One region of the Hansschlegelia sp. genome, then DNA from elsewhere that is predicted to be linked to it. Evidence: predicted binding sites of a transcription regulator. Region 1 holds the regulator's gene; the other holds the start of a gene.
The links. The regulator LexA, encoded in region 1, represses DNA repair genes until DNA is damaged. The targets are predictions, from matches to a motif close to TGTTCNNNNTGTGTTCNG.
Positions count from the first base shown of each region.

Region 2: the regulator LexA is predicted to act here: its motif matches at 5,986-6,003, upstream of VM780_RS00760 (helicase-related protein).

Region 1 covers NZ_DATLJK010000004.1:51,304-58,945, forward strand. Annotated here, with positions in the region: gene VM780_RS01660 (ComEC/Rec2 family competence protein) at 1-645, shown strand, start outside; gene lexA (transcriptional repressor LexA) at 639-1,352, opposite strand; gene glp (gephyrin-like molybdotransferase Glp) at 1,480-2,700, opposite strand; gene moaC (cyclic pyranopterin monophosphate synthase MoaC) at 2,697-3,188, opposite strand; gene VM780_RS01680 (hypothetical protein) at 3,185-3,508, opposite strand; gene VM780_RS01685 (DUF1003 domain-containing protein) at 3,567-4,130, opposite strand; gene trpC (indole-3-glycerol phosphate synthase TrpC) at 4,150-4,953, opposite strand; gene trpD (anthranilate phosphoribosyltransferase) at 4,950-5,975, opposite strand; gene VM780_RS01700 (aminodeoxychorismate/anthranilate synthase component II) at 5,986-6,606, opposite strand; gene VM780_RS01705 (DUF2865 domain-containing protein) at 6,677-7,642, opposite strand, start outside.
Region 2 covers NZ_DATLJK010000002.1:70,536-78,177, reverse strand. Annotated here, with positions in the region: gene VM780_RS00780 (RNA polymerase factor sigma-32) at 1-650, opposite strand, end outside; gene VM780_RS00775 (CarD family transcriptional regulator) at 876-1,445, opposite strand; gene fdxA (ferredoxin FdxA) at 1,772-2,110, opposite strand; gene VM780_RS00765 (RNA-binding S4 domain-containing protein) at 2,200-2,553, opposite strand; gene VM780_RS00760 (helicase-related protein) at 2,557-5,928, opposite strand; gene VM780_RS00755 (DUF3108 domain-containing protein) at 6,109-6,999, opposite strand; gene rpmB (50S ribosomal protein L28) at 7,291-7,596, shown strand; gene VM780_RS00745 (queuosine precursor transporter) at 7,638-7,642, shown strand, end outside.

The DNA of each region.
Region 1 (7,642 bases):
CGAACGGCGCTGCGCTGGGGCGGGCTCCCGATTCTCGGGGCGGCGCTCGCGCTTGCGGCGTTTCCGGCGCGGCCGGACGTCGTGATCGACGCATCGGGTCGGGCGCTTGCGGCGCGGGCGCCGGATGGCCGGCTCGCGCTGCTCGGCGCCAGCCCGGGCCGGTTCGCCGCCAAGGTCTGGTTTGCGGCCGACGGCTCGCCTGCGCCGACGCGGGACGCCGCACGCGACGTGCGGTGCGACGCCTATGGCTGCACCGCGCCCCTCGCGGGCGGTGGCGTCGTCGCGCTGTCGTGGGACCCGAGGGGACTGGAGGAGGACTGCCGGCGGGCGGCGCTTGTCGTCACGCGCCTTGACGCGCCGGCGGCCTGCGCGGAGACGGCGGCGGTGGTTGACCGAAGAATCCTCGCAGCGACCGGCGCGCTGAGCCTCACGCGCTCCGGCGATGGCTTTTCGGGCGTCGCCGCCCTCGACCCCGCGGGCTCAAGGCCATGGACGCGCCAGCCCCCGACGCCGCCTCCGGCCGCCGCTGCGCGTCTGGCGTTCGCCCCGACGGCGCCCGTCAAGGACCTCAGGCCTCCGCCGGTCGACCCCACCGGTTCCGCCGAGGCGGAGGAGGAAGACGAGACCTCTCCGGACGATCAGTAGCGGCGGATCAGCCCGACGAGCCGTCCCTGGATGGCGACGCGGTCGGGGCCGAAGATCCGCGTTTCATAGGCGGGGTTTGCGGCTTCAAGCGCGATCGAGGCGCCGCGCTTCCGCAGCCGCTTCAAAGTGGCCTCTTCCTCGTCCACCAGCGCGACCACGATGTCGCCCGTGTCGGCGGTGTCCTGACGGCGGATGAGGACGAGGTCGCCATCCAGAATGCCGGCCTCGATCATCGAATCGCCGCGCACCTCGAGAGCGAAGTGCTCGCCGGTCGACAGCAGGTCCGGAGACACCGCGATCGTGTGGCTCCTGGTCTGGATCGCCGAGATCGGCACGCCGGCGGCGATCCGGCCCATCACCGGCACATGCACGGCCGAGCGCCGATCTTCGCCGTCGTCGTCGTTCGAAGAAGCGGGCTTGAGCCGCCCGAGATTGCCTTCGATCACGCTCGGCGAGAACCGGGGGGTCGGCCGCGTGACCGAGGGGGCCGCGGCCTCTGGCAGCTTCAGCACTTCGAGCGCGCGCGCCCGGTTCGGCAGGCGCCGGATGAAGCCGCGCTCCTCGAGAGCCATGATGAGCCGATGAATGCCCGACTTCGACTTGAGGTCGAGCGCCTCCTTCATCTCCTCGAAGGAGGGCGGCACGCCGGCCTCCTTCAGCCGCTCATGAATGAAGCGCAGAAGCTCGTACTGCTTGCGGGTCAACATGGGCGGGTCCGCGACGGTGCAAAACAAATCATGAACAGAAATCTACCTGTTCTAGATGTGTTCTGCAACAGTTAACGTTCGGTTCATGCCGGGGCGGACGTCGGGAATCCGCTCCTGCGCTTCGGCTTCAGAGCGGATGCGGCAGAGGCAGAATCATGCAGGGATCGCCCGCCCGGGCAGCGGCCGCGCCGGCCGGGCGAACGAGCAGGCATTCGGCTTCGGTGAGCCGCCGCAGCATGGACGAATCCTGCCGCGGGAAGCCAGTCGCGACGGCGACTCCATCCGGATCGAAGGTCAGGGCGGCCCGCAGATAGTCTTCGCGATGGTCGTTGGCCGGCATGTCCCGGCCAAGCCGCCCCGGGATGATCTGCGGCTCGATGTCGGCGCGCCCCGAGAGACGCCGAAGCGCGGGCATCAAGAACAGCACGGCGCAGACGATGGCCGAGACGGGATTGCCGGGAAGGCCAAGCGCCAGCATCTCGCCCCGCCGCCCGGCCATCATCGGCTTGCCGGGCCGCATCGCGATCTTCCAGAAGTCGAGCGCGACGCCGCAGGCCTCCAGCGCCGGCCGGACGAGGTCGTGGTCGCCCACGGAAGCGCCGCCGAGCGTGACGAGGACATCGGCCCTCTCGTCGATGGCGCGCTCGATGGCGGCGCGGATCGCCGCTGGATCGTCCGGCGCGACGCCGAGATCGAGCGGCAGGCCGCCTTCGCCGGTCACGGCGGCCGCGATCGCAAAGCCGTTCGATGCGAAGATCTGGTCCGGGCCAGTCTCTGCGCCGGGTAGGGCGAGTTCGTCGCCAGTGGCCAGAATCGCCACGCGCGGCCGCCGCGCGACGGGGACCGAGGCGTGGCCGAGCGCCGCGGCGAGCGCGAGATCGCGCGCCCCGAGCCGCCGGCCCTCGGGCAGCAGTGTCTCGCCGGCCGTAAAATCGAGGCCCGCCCGACGGACATGGCGGCCGACCGGGACCGCCTCGTGCGCGACCACCTCGTCGCCCTCGCGCGCGGCGTTCTCCTGGAGGAGAACCGCGTCCGCCCCCGCGGGCAGCGGAGCGCCGGTGAAGATCCGTGCGGCTTCTCCGCGGCCGATCTCGCCGCCGAAAGCCTTTCCGGCCGCGGCTTCACCGACGACGCGCAGACGCGCCGGGGCGGTCGCGACATCGGCCGAGCGCACCGCATAGCCGTCCATCGCGGAGCAATCCCATGGCGGCTGCGTCCGGAGCGCATGGAGCGGCGCGGCAAGCGTTCGGCCGAGCGCCTCGCCCAATCGAACCTGCTCGGACGGAAGCGTTTTCAGGCCCGAGATGATACGGGCGCGAGCCTCCGCGACAGGGAGAAGGCCGCTCATCCTTCGGCCCTGAAGTCTCCGGAGCGGCCGCCGGACTTGGCGAGCAGCCGCACGCCTTCGATCCGCATTCCGCGGTCGACCGCCTTCGTCATGTCGTACACCGTGAGACACGCGACGGAGACCGCGGTAAGCGCCTCCATCTCAACGCCGGTGGGGCCGGTCACCCGCGCGGTCGCGGTCACCACGACGCCCGGCAGCGTCTCGTCGGGCCTGAGATCGACCGAGACTTTCGACAGCGCCAGCGGGTGGCAGAGCGGGATCAGCTCGTGCGTCCGCTTCGCCGCCATGATGCCCGCGATCCGGGCCGTGCCGAGCACGTCGCCCTTCTTGGCGTCGCCGGCCAGGATCAGCGCCAGGGTCTCGGGGGCCATCACAATCATGCCCTCGGCCGTCGCCTCGCGCGTCGTCGCAGGCTTGTCGCCGACGTCGACCATATTGGCCTCGCCGGAGGCGGAGAGATGGGTGAGGCCGGTCTGCTCCGAGGTCACTTGGGGCTCCTGGTGAGAATTCCGGTCGCGACGTCGAACGACACGGCCGCGAAAACGCCGGCCCCGGTGAACGCGAGTCCGATCAGATAAAGGCGCGTGGCCCGGTCATAGACCGTCTTCAGCAAGCCTTCGACCGGCAGCAGCAGCGCGAGGGCGCGGATCTGAAGCAGCGCCCCGCAGAACACCGCAAAGACGGATGGAAGATCATACCAGCGCCACACGCCGGGGCTCGAGGCCCATTGCGAGAGGAAGCCGAGCGTGAAGGAGACGGTGATGCCGAAGGCCGTGATCGTGCCGTTGCGGAAGACCGCCTCGATCATGGCCTCTGCCGGGACCGGAGGCCGGGACTCTGCATCCCTCGGCTCGGCTTCCGGCTCCCTAAGCACCTGCGCCGTCATCCTTGTTCAAGAGCTTCGCGAGGAGGTCGATCTGCTCCTGCTGCTTGCCCAGCAGCACGATGATGTGCTCGTCCCGCAGCCGGTCCAGCTTCTCGTGCAGCCCCATGATCTCGATCTCCGCCTTCAGGTTGACCTCGTAGTCGCGGGCGGCGTTCTCGCGATCCTTAATCGCCTGGCGGTTCTGGCTCATCATGATCACCGGCGCCTGAAGCGCCGCGAGCATCGACAGCATGAGGTTGAGGAAGATGAACGGGTATGGGTCGAACGGCCGGGACAGCAGCCAGACATTGGCCCCGACCCACAGGGTGAGAAACACCCCAAAGCTGATGATGAAGGTCCAGGAGCCACCGAACGACGCCACATGATCGGCGAGGTTCTCTCCGAACGTCTTCTCCTCGTCGCGGAGCGCCGGATGCCGGATCAGGACGCTGCGATGCTTGGCGTGCTTCAGCACGCGCGCCTCGGCTTCGGTCAGCGTCTCGGCGCTCTTCCCGAACCAGCGCTCTGCCGCGTGGTCGAGCTCGGCGTGCCGGTCGTTCGACATAGGGCCCGCCCTGTTCCGCTCAGGACGCCGGCGGCGGCGCCAGCAGCGCGCGGGTGGCGGAGGCGACATCCGCCTGCCGCATCAGGCTTTCGCCGACCAGCAGCGTCCGGCAGCCGACGGCGGCGAGCCGCGCCACGTCCGCCGGCGTGAAGATGCCGCTCTCGCCGACGAGGATGCGCCCGGCGGGAACCAGAGGGGCGAGCCTCTCCGTCGTCTCGAGCGTCACCTCGAAGGTTCTGAGGTTCCGGTTGTTAACGCCGAGCAGGGGCGCGGCGAGCGGCAGCGCGCGGTCGAGCTCTGCGGCGTCGTGCACCTCGATCAGGGCGTCCATGCCGAAATCTGCGGCCGCCGCGACGAGGTCACGCGCCTCGGCGTCGGTGACCGCGGCCATGATCACCAGGATGCAGTCGGCGCCGAGCGCCCGCGCCTCGGCGACCTGATAGGGCTCGTAGAGGAAGTCCTTGCGGATCACCGGCAGGGAAACCGCCTCGCGGGCGCTCACCAGAAACTCCGGCGCGCCCTGGAAGGACGGCCCATCCGTCAGCACGGACAGGCAGGTCGCGCCGCCCTCCGCATAGGCGCGGGCGAGCGCGGGCGGGTCGAAGTCGGCGCGGATCAGGCCCCGGGACGGGCTTGCCTTCTTGATCTCTGCGATCAGCGCCGTGCCGCCCGCGTCGATCCTGCGGCGGATGGCGTCGGCGAAGCCCCGCGGCGGCGAGGCCACGTCGGCGGCGCGGCGGACCTCCACGAAGGGGCGGACGCTCTTGGCTTCGGCGATTTCGCGCCGCTTATACGCGCCGATGCGGTCGAGGATGTCGCTCACGCGGCGAGCTCCGCATTCGAGACCTGGACGAGCGCCTCGAGCCGGGCGAGCGCTGCGCCGGAATCGAGCGCGGCGACGGCGAGCGCTGCGCCTTCGCCAAGAGTCGCCGCGCGGCCGGCGACGACCAGCGCGGCGGCCGCGTTGAGGATCGCGACGTCACGATAGGCGCCGGGCCGGCCTTCCAGCACCTGCCGCATGGCGCGCGCGTTGCTCTCGGCGTCGCCGCCTGCGAGCGCCCCGACCGGATGCGGCGCGAAGCCGGCGTCCTCGGGCGAGACCTCAAAGGTCGTCACGGCGCCGTTCTCGAGCGAGGCCACGAAGGTCGGCCCGGACGTGGTGATCTCGTCGAGCCCGTCGGAGCCGTGCACCACCCAGGCGCGCTCCGAGCCGAGCTGCGCCAGCGCCTCGGCGATCGGCACGACCCATCTGCGCGCGAACACGCCGACCATCTGCCGCCTCACGCCAGCCGGGTTCGAGAGCGGTCCCAGCAGGTTGAAGATCGTCCGCACGCCGAGCTCGGTGCGAGCGGGACCGACATGCCGCATGGCGGAATGGTGGTTCGGCGCGAACATGAAGCCGATCCCGGCCTCGGCGATGCAGGCGGAGATCCGGTTCGCGTCGATGTCGACCGAAACGCCCAGCGCGCGCAGCACGTCGGCGGAGCCGGACCTCGATGAGAGGGCGCGATTGCCATGCTTGGCGACGGGCACGCCGCAGCCGGCCACCACGAAGGCGGCGCAGGTTGAGACGTTGACGGAGCCGGAGCCATCGCCGCCGGTGCCGACCACGTCCACCGCGTCCGCGGGCGCGGCCACCGGCGTCATGCGGGCGCGCATCGCGGCGACCGCGCCGGCGATCTCGTCGACGGTTTCGCCGCGCACCCGCAGCGCCATCAGGAAGCCGCCCAGCTGCGCCGACGTGGCCTCGCCCGCCATCAGCTGGCCGAACGCGGCTTCGGCCTCCATGCGGTCGAGCGGACGTCCGTCGGCTACCCGGGCGAGCACCGCCTTGAATCCGTTCATGGCCGGCGTCTCAGAAGGCGCGCGCAGCCGCGAGGCGCCGACGCGCGGCGTTCCACTCGGCGGCGTCGGCGAGGAAATTCCCGAAGATCGACGCCCCATGCTCCGAGGCGATGCTCTCGGGATGAAATTGCACGCCATGGATCGGGAACGCGCGATGCGAGAGGCCCATGATCAGCCCGTCCTCTGTTTCGGCCGTGACCTCGAGGACGTCGGGCAGCCCGTCACGCTGGACCACAAGGGAGTGATACCGCGTGGCCTGGATCGGACCGTTGAGGCCGCGGAAGACGCCGCGCCCTCCATGGTTGACCTGCGCCAGCTTGCCGTGAACGGGGCTTGGGGCGCGTATGACAGCGCCGCCGAAGACTTCGCCGATCGCCTGGTGGCCGAGGCAGACGCCGAAGACCGGCACGTGACCGGCGGAGCGCGCGATCAGCTCGCAGGAGATGCCCGCCTCGTGCGGCGTGCAGGGGCCCGGCGAGATCACGATCGCATCGGGGCCTTCCGCCAGAACCTCTTCGACGGTGACCTTGTCGTTGCGCGCGACCTTCACCTCGGCCCCGAGCGCGCCAAGCGCGTGGACCACGTTCCAGGTGAAGCTGTCGTAATTGTCGATCAGGGTGACGGCGGTCATCGCGGCGGCTCTCTCAAGGCGCGCACTCAATGCGCAGCGGCGCCTCGCGTCAAGGGCGGCAGCGCCGCTGTCATTGCTGTGGCGCGCGTTCGACCGGCGGCCCGTCGAGCGGCCGTCGCTCGATCTGCCCGCGGTCGAGCGGCGGTTGCTTCAGGATGATCACGTCGTCCGGCGGCGCGGACGGGGAGGGCGCGGCCCCGCCGGTCGGCCGGTCGTCGTCCCTCGCCTGTGGCGTGTCGGAGCCCTGCGCGGGGCGGGGAGACGGGCTCTGCGGTTTTGGGGCGGCGCGCAGCGCAGCCTCTCCCTGCGGACGCGACAGCTCCTGCGCCTTCTGCTCGTCGACGACGATGTCGCCCTTCTTGACGGTCTTATCCTCGACGCCTTGCAGAGCCTGCGCCCAGCTCATGCCTTCCGGCTTGCAGGAGCAGCCCGACACGAACTCCTTGCGGTAGCGGAACGCGTTCTGGAGCTTGGCGTAGGGCTCGCCCTCGACGCCTGTCGCCTGCTCCATCTGGCCGCCCGGGTTGGGATAGGCGAAGAGCTTCGCCTCCGCGCCCGGACAGGTGGCCTGACAGATCGCCTCGTCGCGTTCGAAAGCGTTGCGGGTGGTCTGATACGAGATCGGGAAGAAGAAGCCGTCGCAGGTCCGCACGCAGACCGTTCGGAAGGTCGAGACGCGCGGCGTCGCCTCCGGCGACATCTCCGGCTCGATCACAGTCTCGCCCTGAGACGAGTCTTCGGAGCCGGAACCGCCGAACAGGAAGTCGAAGAAGCCGCGCTTCTGCTGCGGACCCTGCACGCGCCGCTCGACCAGACGGTATTGCGGCCCGCACTGATTGCGGGCCAGCGCGATCAGCAGGTCGCGCCGGCGCGGATCGCCGCCGCCGCCCTGCGCGGCCTGGGCGGTCTGCGCGTTCAGCCGATCGAGATTCGCCTGCATCTGGCGAATCCGCTCGTTGAGGGGGCCGCATTCCGCAGGCGGATCGGGCGAGAAGAAGAAACGCCGCCCACAGCCGAGACCCTTGGCGTAGGCGGT
Region 2 (7,642 bases), on a different contig from region 1:
CGCTCGGTGTCGATGCTCTCGCCGACGGTCTCGTCCGGCAGCGGCGCCGTGTCGACCAGGAAGTCCATCCGCTCGGAGGACGAGTTCGGGTCGCTGTCGATCATCGGCGCGTTGAGCGACATGTCGGGGCCGGACAGCCGCGAGTCCATCAGCGCGACATCCTGGGCGGAAACGCCAACTGCCTCGGCGATCTTGCTGTGGAGCGCTCCCGGAACCATCGTCTCGCCGTTCTTGCCGAGACGGGCGCGCAACCGACGCAGGTTGAAGAACAGCGCCTTCTGCGCCGAGCTGGTGCCGCCGCGCACGATCGACCAGTTGCGCAGGATGTGATCCTGAATGGCCGCGCGGATCCACCACGTCGCGTAGGTCGAGAACCGCACCTCACGCTCCGGCTCGAAGCGGGCGGCGGCTTCGAGAAGGCCGACATGGCCCTCCTGGATGAGATCGGGCATCGGAAGTCCGTAATGCCGGAAGCGGGCCGCGATCGCTATCACGAGCCGCATATGGGCGGCCGCCAGGCGGTGCAGCGCCTGCTCGTCGCCTTCATCCTTCCAGAGGACGGCGAGATCGTGCTCTTCACCACGCTCCAGAAACGGCGCCTCCATGGCGGCTCGGACGAAACGGCGACGAACACCGGCCATTTGGGACATCCCGACACTCCCCATGCGACCGTCGTTAGCGACGGCTTCCGGAGCTGAAACGCCTCACCTGGAGAAATGGACGAGCCCGGTTTGGGATTAGGCGTTCACGGTTTCGTGAATTTCCCCCGGTGCCCCTTGTCCGCCGCGGCCGGGCCGCCAGCGAAAAAGTCAAGAGCTCTAACGAAAAAGGCCCGGCGCGAGCCGGGCCTTTTGAGATTGAATTGCTGGGAACGGTCAGGCCGCCTCGTCCTGAGCTTCGGCCTCCGCCTCGTCGGCGCGTGAACGGCGCGGCCCCTTGGCGAGTTGCGACTCGATCAGCTTCTGAGCCTCGACGTCGGCCAGCTTCTGAACCGCCGCGACCTCGCGCATCATCCGGTCGAGCGCGGACTCGTAAAGTTGGCGCTCGCTGTAGGACTGCTCGGGCTGGGTGTCGGCGCGGAACAGGTCGCGCACGACCTCGGCGATGGCGATCAGGTCGCCGGAGTTGATCTTCGCCTCGTATTCCTGAGCGCGACGGCTCCACATCGTCTTCTTGACGCGAGCGCGGCCGGTCAGCGTCTCGAGAGCCTTGGCGACGAGATGGTCGTCGGAAAGCTTGCGCATGCCCGCAGAGGCGACCTTCGCCACAGGAACGCGCAGAGTCATCTTGTCCTTCTCGAAGCTGATGACGAACAGCTCGAGCGTGTGACCAGCAATGACCTGTTCCTCGATCGCTACGATCTGGCCGACGCCGTGGGACGGGTACACCACATGCTCCAACGGCTTGAAGCCATGCCGACTCTGCGACGTCTTCTTGGTGGTCATGCTGCTTCGCACTCCGTCACGTGCCGACGCGCCGCGCCAGCGCCTCACTTGGTCGGGCGAGCGCCCGCCAACGCGTTCGAAAGCGACCGTCCGCGGCCAGGCCGGCGACGCTCCGCCTCTGTCAGAAAAACGACCTCGCGCGGCCACAGACGTTACGAACGCCTGGTCAGCCTAAGTCTTCTGATTGCCGGAAAGTTCGCCTTGGCTGGCGACGTGGCGCGCTCGTTTGACTGGTCCGCAATGTAACACGAACGAGCGCTAAAATCAATGAAGTAGACGCACGCGGGCAACAGTGCGGCCCCGCGCCTCGCGCTCATGAGCGCGTCTCAGTCGCCTTGGCCGGGCTCCGGCGAGAAGTACTTCTCGAGCTTGCCCCCGACGCCGTCGAATTCCTTCGCGTCGGCGGGCGGGTCGCGCTTGATGGTCACGTTCGGCCAGCTTCGCGCATAGTCGCCGTTAAGCTTGACCCACGATTCCAGTCCGGGCTCGGTGTCAGGCTTGATCGCCTCGGCCGGGCATTCGGGTTCGCAGACGCCGCAATCGATGCACTCGTCCGGATGGATGACGAGCATGTTCTCGCCCTCGTAGAAGCAGTCCACCGGACAGACCTCCACGCAATCCATGTACTTGCAGCGAATGCAGTTATCGGTGACCACGTAGGTCATCGGCGTCTCCTTGCTCGCAGACGACGTAGCGAAGCCGCGGAAGCTGCGCAAGAGTTGGGCACGCGGAGCCGCTTGGCCCCGATGTGAAGCTAGCCGTCGTCGTCCTCGGCGGAGCCCGCCGGATCCGAGGGTTCACCGCCGAATCCCGCCCGCGGAGGCGGCTCCGGGGACAGGTCGTCATACAGGGTGCGCGCTTCCGCCGCGGGTCCACGGCGCTCGCCGAGCTCGGCGACCCGGAGTACGCGCACGGTCCGTTCGAGCGCCACGGTGAGCACGTCGCCCGATTTCACGGACCGCCCCGCGGAGACGACGCGCTGGCCGTTGATCCGCACGTGACCGGATTGGGCGAGGCGCGCCGCGAGCGCCCGCGTCTTGGTCAGCCTGGCCCGCCACAGCCAGACGTCGATGCGCGTGCGCGCGGCGGCTTCCGGCTCCGCCGCCAAGCGTCAGGCGTCCTTGTCGCCGTCGCGATCCTTGCCGCGCGGCCCACGCTCGAGCTGAGCCTTGAGCGCAGCCAGTTTGGCGAAGGGCGAGTCCGGATCCGGAGCGCGTTCGGGCCGGCGGGCCGGCGCCGCGGTCGCGACCGCTCCGCCGCCGCTGCGCCGTCCGCGATCGTCGTGCCGCTCCGACCGCGGGCGATCCGGACGACCGCCGTCCCGGCGCTGGCGCGCGGGATCGCCCTTGCCGGCCTTGTCCCGGTTGCCCCCGAAGCGCTGCCGCTCGGGACCGCCTGATCCGGCGCGCTCATCGCGGCGCGGCTGGGCCTCGCGGCCGCGATGCGGCGCGCGCTCGCCGGGCTCGGCCCGACCCTGCGCCCGCGGCTCCCGACCCCGGGCCGGCCGCTCGCGCCGCCCGTGGCCGGCCGGCCGCCAGACCTCGATCATCTCCGGCTCGGCTGCGACCGCGTCCTCGGCGACCGGCTCCGGCGCAAGATCGGCCGCCGTTTCGGCGGCGTCCTCGGCGGAAGCCTGGGCGCTCTCTGCGTCGAGCGGGACGAGGACAGCCTGATCGTCGTCGAAGGCGTCCTCGGCCTCAGGCGCGATTTCGTCGGATTCCGCGGCGTCCACGATCGAAGGCGCGTCCTCTGCGGCGTCGAACACGGGCTGGTCCTCGGCCGCCGCCTCCTGGGCGGGCTCGGCCGCCTCGGTGTCCGCCGCGTCTTCCGCTTCCGCATCCAGGCTCGCCTCGCCAGCCGCGCCCTCGATCGAAAGATCCGGCTCGCCGACGTCCGGCGCCGAGGTCTCGACCGTCTCGGCGACGTCGACCGTGGTCCCTGCCTCATCCGGCTCCTGCGCATCGGCCTGGGCCGTCACGGCGGGCGAGGGCGGCGTCTGCGGTTTCGGCTTGCGCTCCATGCGGTAGCCGAGCGAGCGGAGAATCTCGGCGAAATCCTCGCCGGAGCATCCGGCGAGCGAGGTCATCGCGACCGTCACCGTGAAGCCGTTGCCGTCCGCGGCGCCCGCAGGCGGGGTCCCGGGCTGGCCCGGCTTCCAGGCTATCGCTGGGCGGATCAGGTCGGCGAGCCGTTCGAGAATGTCGACCCGGATGGCGCGCTGGCCGCAGACCCGGTAGCCGAGCGCGCGGTAGAGCCCCTTCTCGATCGCGGGATCGACCGGGATCGTGGTGCGGCCCGCGGAGGCGAGATGCGCGACGTCATCGACCCGCGCGTCGGTCGCGGCGCTGTGCGAGAGGCTCCAGAGCTGAGCCGCGAGCGCCCGCGGCGCGGGCTTCATCAGCGCCGGCATATAGACGTGGTGCGCGCCGAACCTGACGCCATGCCGGCGCAGCGCGGCGCGCGCCGTCTGGTCGAGGCTCTTGAGGTCTTCCGAAACGCGGGCCCGGTCCAGGACGCCGAGCTCCTCCACCAGCTGATAGGCCACGCCGCGCGCGACGCCCGTGACGTCTTCCGCGGACTCGATCGCAGTGAGCGGCCCCAGCAGCTTCTGCACGTGGCTGCGGATCCACAGGTCGAGACGCTTATCGACCTGCTCGCGGGCGGCGCCGGTGAGCTGCTCGTCGGCGAGGGTGCGGATGCGCGGCTGCAGGGTCTTCTCGCCCTTGACGAGGCGGCCGACCAGTTCGCCGAGCCAGCGCACCGCGCCGTCGGCCGCGAGCACGATGTCGCCGTCGGCGGCGTTCGCGAACCGCGCGGCGCGCGCTTCGATCTCGCCTGCGAGCGCCTTGGAGGCCGCCGCACGCAGCGCCTTGCCCTCCACGCCCTCGGCGGAGCTGTCGGGAGCGAACTGAAACCCGGCGAGGCGCCCCACATGGTGGCCTTCGACCAGCACGTCGCCGTCCTTGTTGATCTCGGCCTCGAGCATGTCCTTTTCCCTCAGGCGGCGCATGAGAACGCTGGTGCGTCGGTCGACGAAACGTTGAGCAAGCCGTTCGTGAAGAGCGTCGGAGAGCCTGTCCTCGACGGCGCGGGTCACGCCCTGCCAATGGTCCGGATCGTCCAGCCAATCCGCGCGATTGGCGACGAAGGTCCATGTGCGGACATGGGCGATCCGTGCCGAAAGAGTGTCGATGTCCCCGTCTGCGCGATCGGTCTGTGAGACATGCCGCGCGAACCAGTCGGTCGGGACCTTACCCGGCCGGGCCAGAAAACCATAGAGGTCCGCGAGAAGTTCCGTGTGCTGCGCCGGCGCGATCTTGCGGTAGTCCGGCACCTGGCAGACGTCCCAGAGCAGCCGGACCTGCGCCTCGCCGCGCGCAGCCCTGCGGGTCTCGGGATCGCGCGCAAGGCTCATGAGCGCGCGCAGGTCGTCGGCGTCCGGCGCGCGTGTCAGGCCGGGCTCCGCCGGCGGGCGCGAGAGGCTGTCGATCAGGTCGTCGACGCTGCGCAGGTCCAGCCGGGCGTTGCGCCACTGCAGAACCTTGACGCTCTCGAAGCTGTGGCTCTCAAGTTTCTCGGCGAGTTCGGGCTCGAAGCCCGGGCAGCGGCCGGTCGTTCCGAAACTGCCATCCCGTAGATGGCGCCCCGCGCGCCCTGCGATCTGGGCCATCTCGGCGGGGTTCAGCCGGCGGAATTGGTGGCCGTCGAACTTGCGGTCGCCCGCGAAGGCGACGTGATCGACGTCGAGATTGAGCCCCATCCCGATCGCGTCTGTGGCGACGAGGTAATCGACGTCGCCGGCCTGGTACATCGCCACCTGAGCGTTGCGGGTGCGCGGCGACAGAGAGCCCAGCACGACCGCTGCGCCGCCGCGCTGCCGCCGGATCAGCTCCGCGATCGCGTAGACCTCCTCGGCCGAGAACGCCACGATGGCGCTGCGCGGCGGCAGGCGCGTGAGCTTGCGCTCGCCCGCGAAGGTGAGCTGCGACAGCCGCGGCCGGCCGATGACGTTGGCGCCCGGCAGCAGCTTCTCGACCAGCGGACGCATCGTGGCGGCGCCCAGCAGGAGGGTCTCGTAGCGGCCGCGCAGATTGAGCAGCCGGTCGGTGAAGACGTGTCCGCGGTCGAAGTCCGCGCAGAGCTGGATCTCGTCCAGGGCCACGAAGTCGACGTCGAGGTCGCGCGGCATCGCCTCGACCGTCGAGACCCAGAACCGCGCGCCGAGCGGCTTGATCTTCTCCTCGCCGGTGACGAGCGCCACCTTGTCGGGCCCGACCTTCTCGGCGAGCCGGCCGTAGACCTCGCGCGCCAGCAGCCGCAGCGGCAGGCCGATCAGGCCGGAACCGTGCGCCGCCATCCGCTCGATCGCGAGGTGGGTCTTGCCCGTGTTCGTCGGTCCGAGAACCGCGGTGACGCCGCGGCCTCGCGCCGGCGCAAGGATTTCTGACGCCGGCGCGGGAGCGAGCGTCGCAGGATCGGTCATTCAGAACCCTTTAACCGGTCGTCCGGAGCAGCCGAGGCCGCGAAACGCCGGCGAAACAAGAACGTGACCGGAACGAAGCACGGTCGAATCGGCCCTCCGACGCCGATTCCCGATTCGTTCCAAGGTCTTGAGACGCGTTCCTCACAGCGCCGCGCGGCGGGAACGCTCCAGCCGGGCGGATCAGAGGTTGGTCCCCTTCGCGCCTGCGGCTCGGGTCTGCCCGTCGACGACGAAGGAGGTCGCGGTGATCACGGCGGTGCCGAGTTGGGTCCGCACGGAGATCTTCCATGGCAGCAGGGTGCGGGTGCCGGCGACCGGCGCGAGCCACACCTCCATGTCCTTGTTGTTCTCCATGAACGCGACCTGCGAACGGCCGGGCTTGTGGCCGGAGATCGCCTTGTAGCTAGCCTTGCAGACGATCAGCTTGCCGTCATACGAACCCTTGACGTCGGGGTCGGCTGCGGCGGTTTCGGTGCGGTCGTAACGCAACGCCACGTCGAAACGTTGCCTGCCGTCGAACACAGGCAGCGTGCGGTCGCATGAGCTGGGCGCCAGCAGATCGCCCGATCCCGCGACAGGCATCACGAGCGCGCTCAGCGGATCCACGATCCCGTGCTTGTCGGCGTCCGTCACCGGCACCGTATCCTTGGTCTTCGGGGGCGGATCGACCGACATCTGGCGCACTGCGCCGCCGGCCAGCGCGAAGCGGATGATCTGGCCCTTGTTGTTGCTGCGCGTGTTCAGCGCATAGGCGCTCGGCGTGACGCGGCTGTCTTCGACGCCGCCTCGGGAGGTCGCAGCGCCCCTGCCACCGGTGAAGAACTTCACCAGGCCGGTCATGCGCACGCTGAGGTTCATGTCATAGGAGGAGCGGTCCACCCCCGCCTGCATGGTGGCGGTTCCGATGTCGAACCCCGCGAGCGTCATAGCGTAGCGCGCGCGGATCCGCGTCTCGGCCGCGGCCGCCGAGGTCTCCGCCAGAAGAGGGCCGGCCGCGGTCAGCGCGGAAAGCGCGAGACCAAGGGCGACGCTCGATAGGGGCCGCCTTGCGGCCACGAAGGTGGTTTTCATGAAAGAGAATCTCAGTGCGCCGGCGCGCGAGGCCCATCGGCGACGCGCCCATCCTGGAGAACGTCTGTCCGCTGCCGAACTTAAGCAGAATTCCGATATTTGTGAGGCCCGGCGCCAAATTGGGTCAGCAGCCATATCGGTCGCGCGTGATTCGTCCGCTCGCTTTCCGATCCTTGACGCCTCGGGCGGCCGCGTCTATAGCAGCGCCTCCTTTTCCAGGCTCGCGGCGCAGCCCGGACCTCGCGTCCGAAGCCTTCGCGCGGGCCTTTGATCGTTGCAGGAGCATAGCCCATGTCGCGGCGTTGCGAACTCACTGGCAAGGCCGTGCTGTCGGGCCACAAGGTCAGCCACTCGAACCACAAGACCAAGCGCACCTTCCGGCCGAACCTGCTGCAGGTCTCGCTGCTGTCGGAAGCGCTCGGTCGCTCCGTCCGGCTCAAGGTGTCGGCCCATGCGCTGCGTTCGGTCGAGCACCGCGGCGGCCTCGACGCTTTCCTCGCCAAGGCGGCGGACATCCAGCTCAGCCAGGGCGCGCGCGAGCTGAAGCGCAAGATCGCCAAGGCCGGCGAGCAGCCGGTCGAGCAGGCGGCTTCCTGACGCCGCGGCGCGGCCGGGCTTTCGCCCCGGCCGGAACGATCATGCG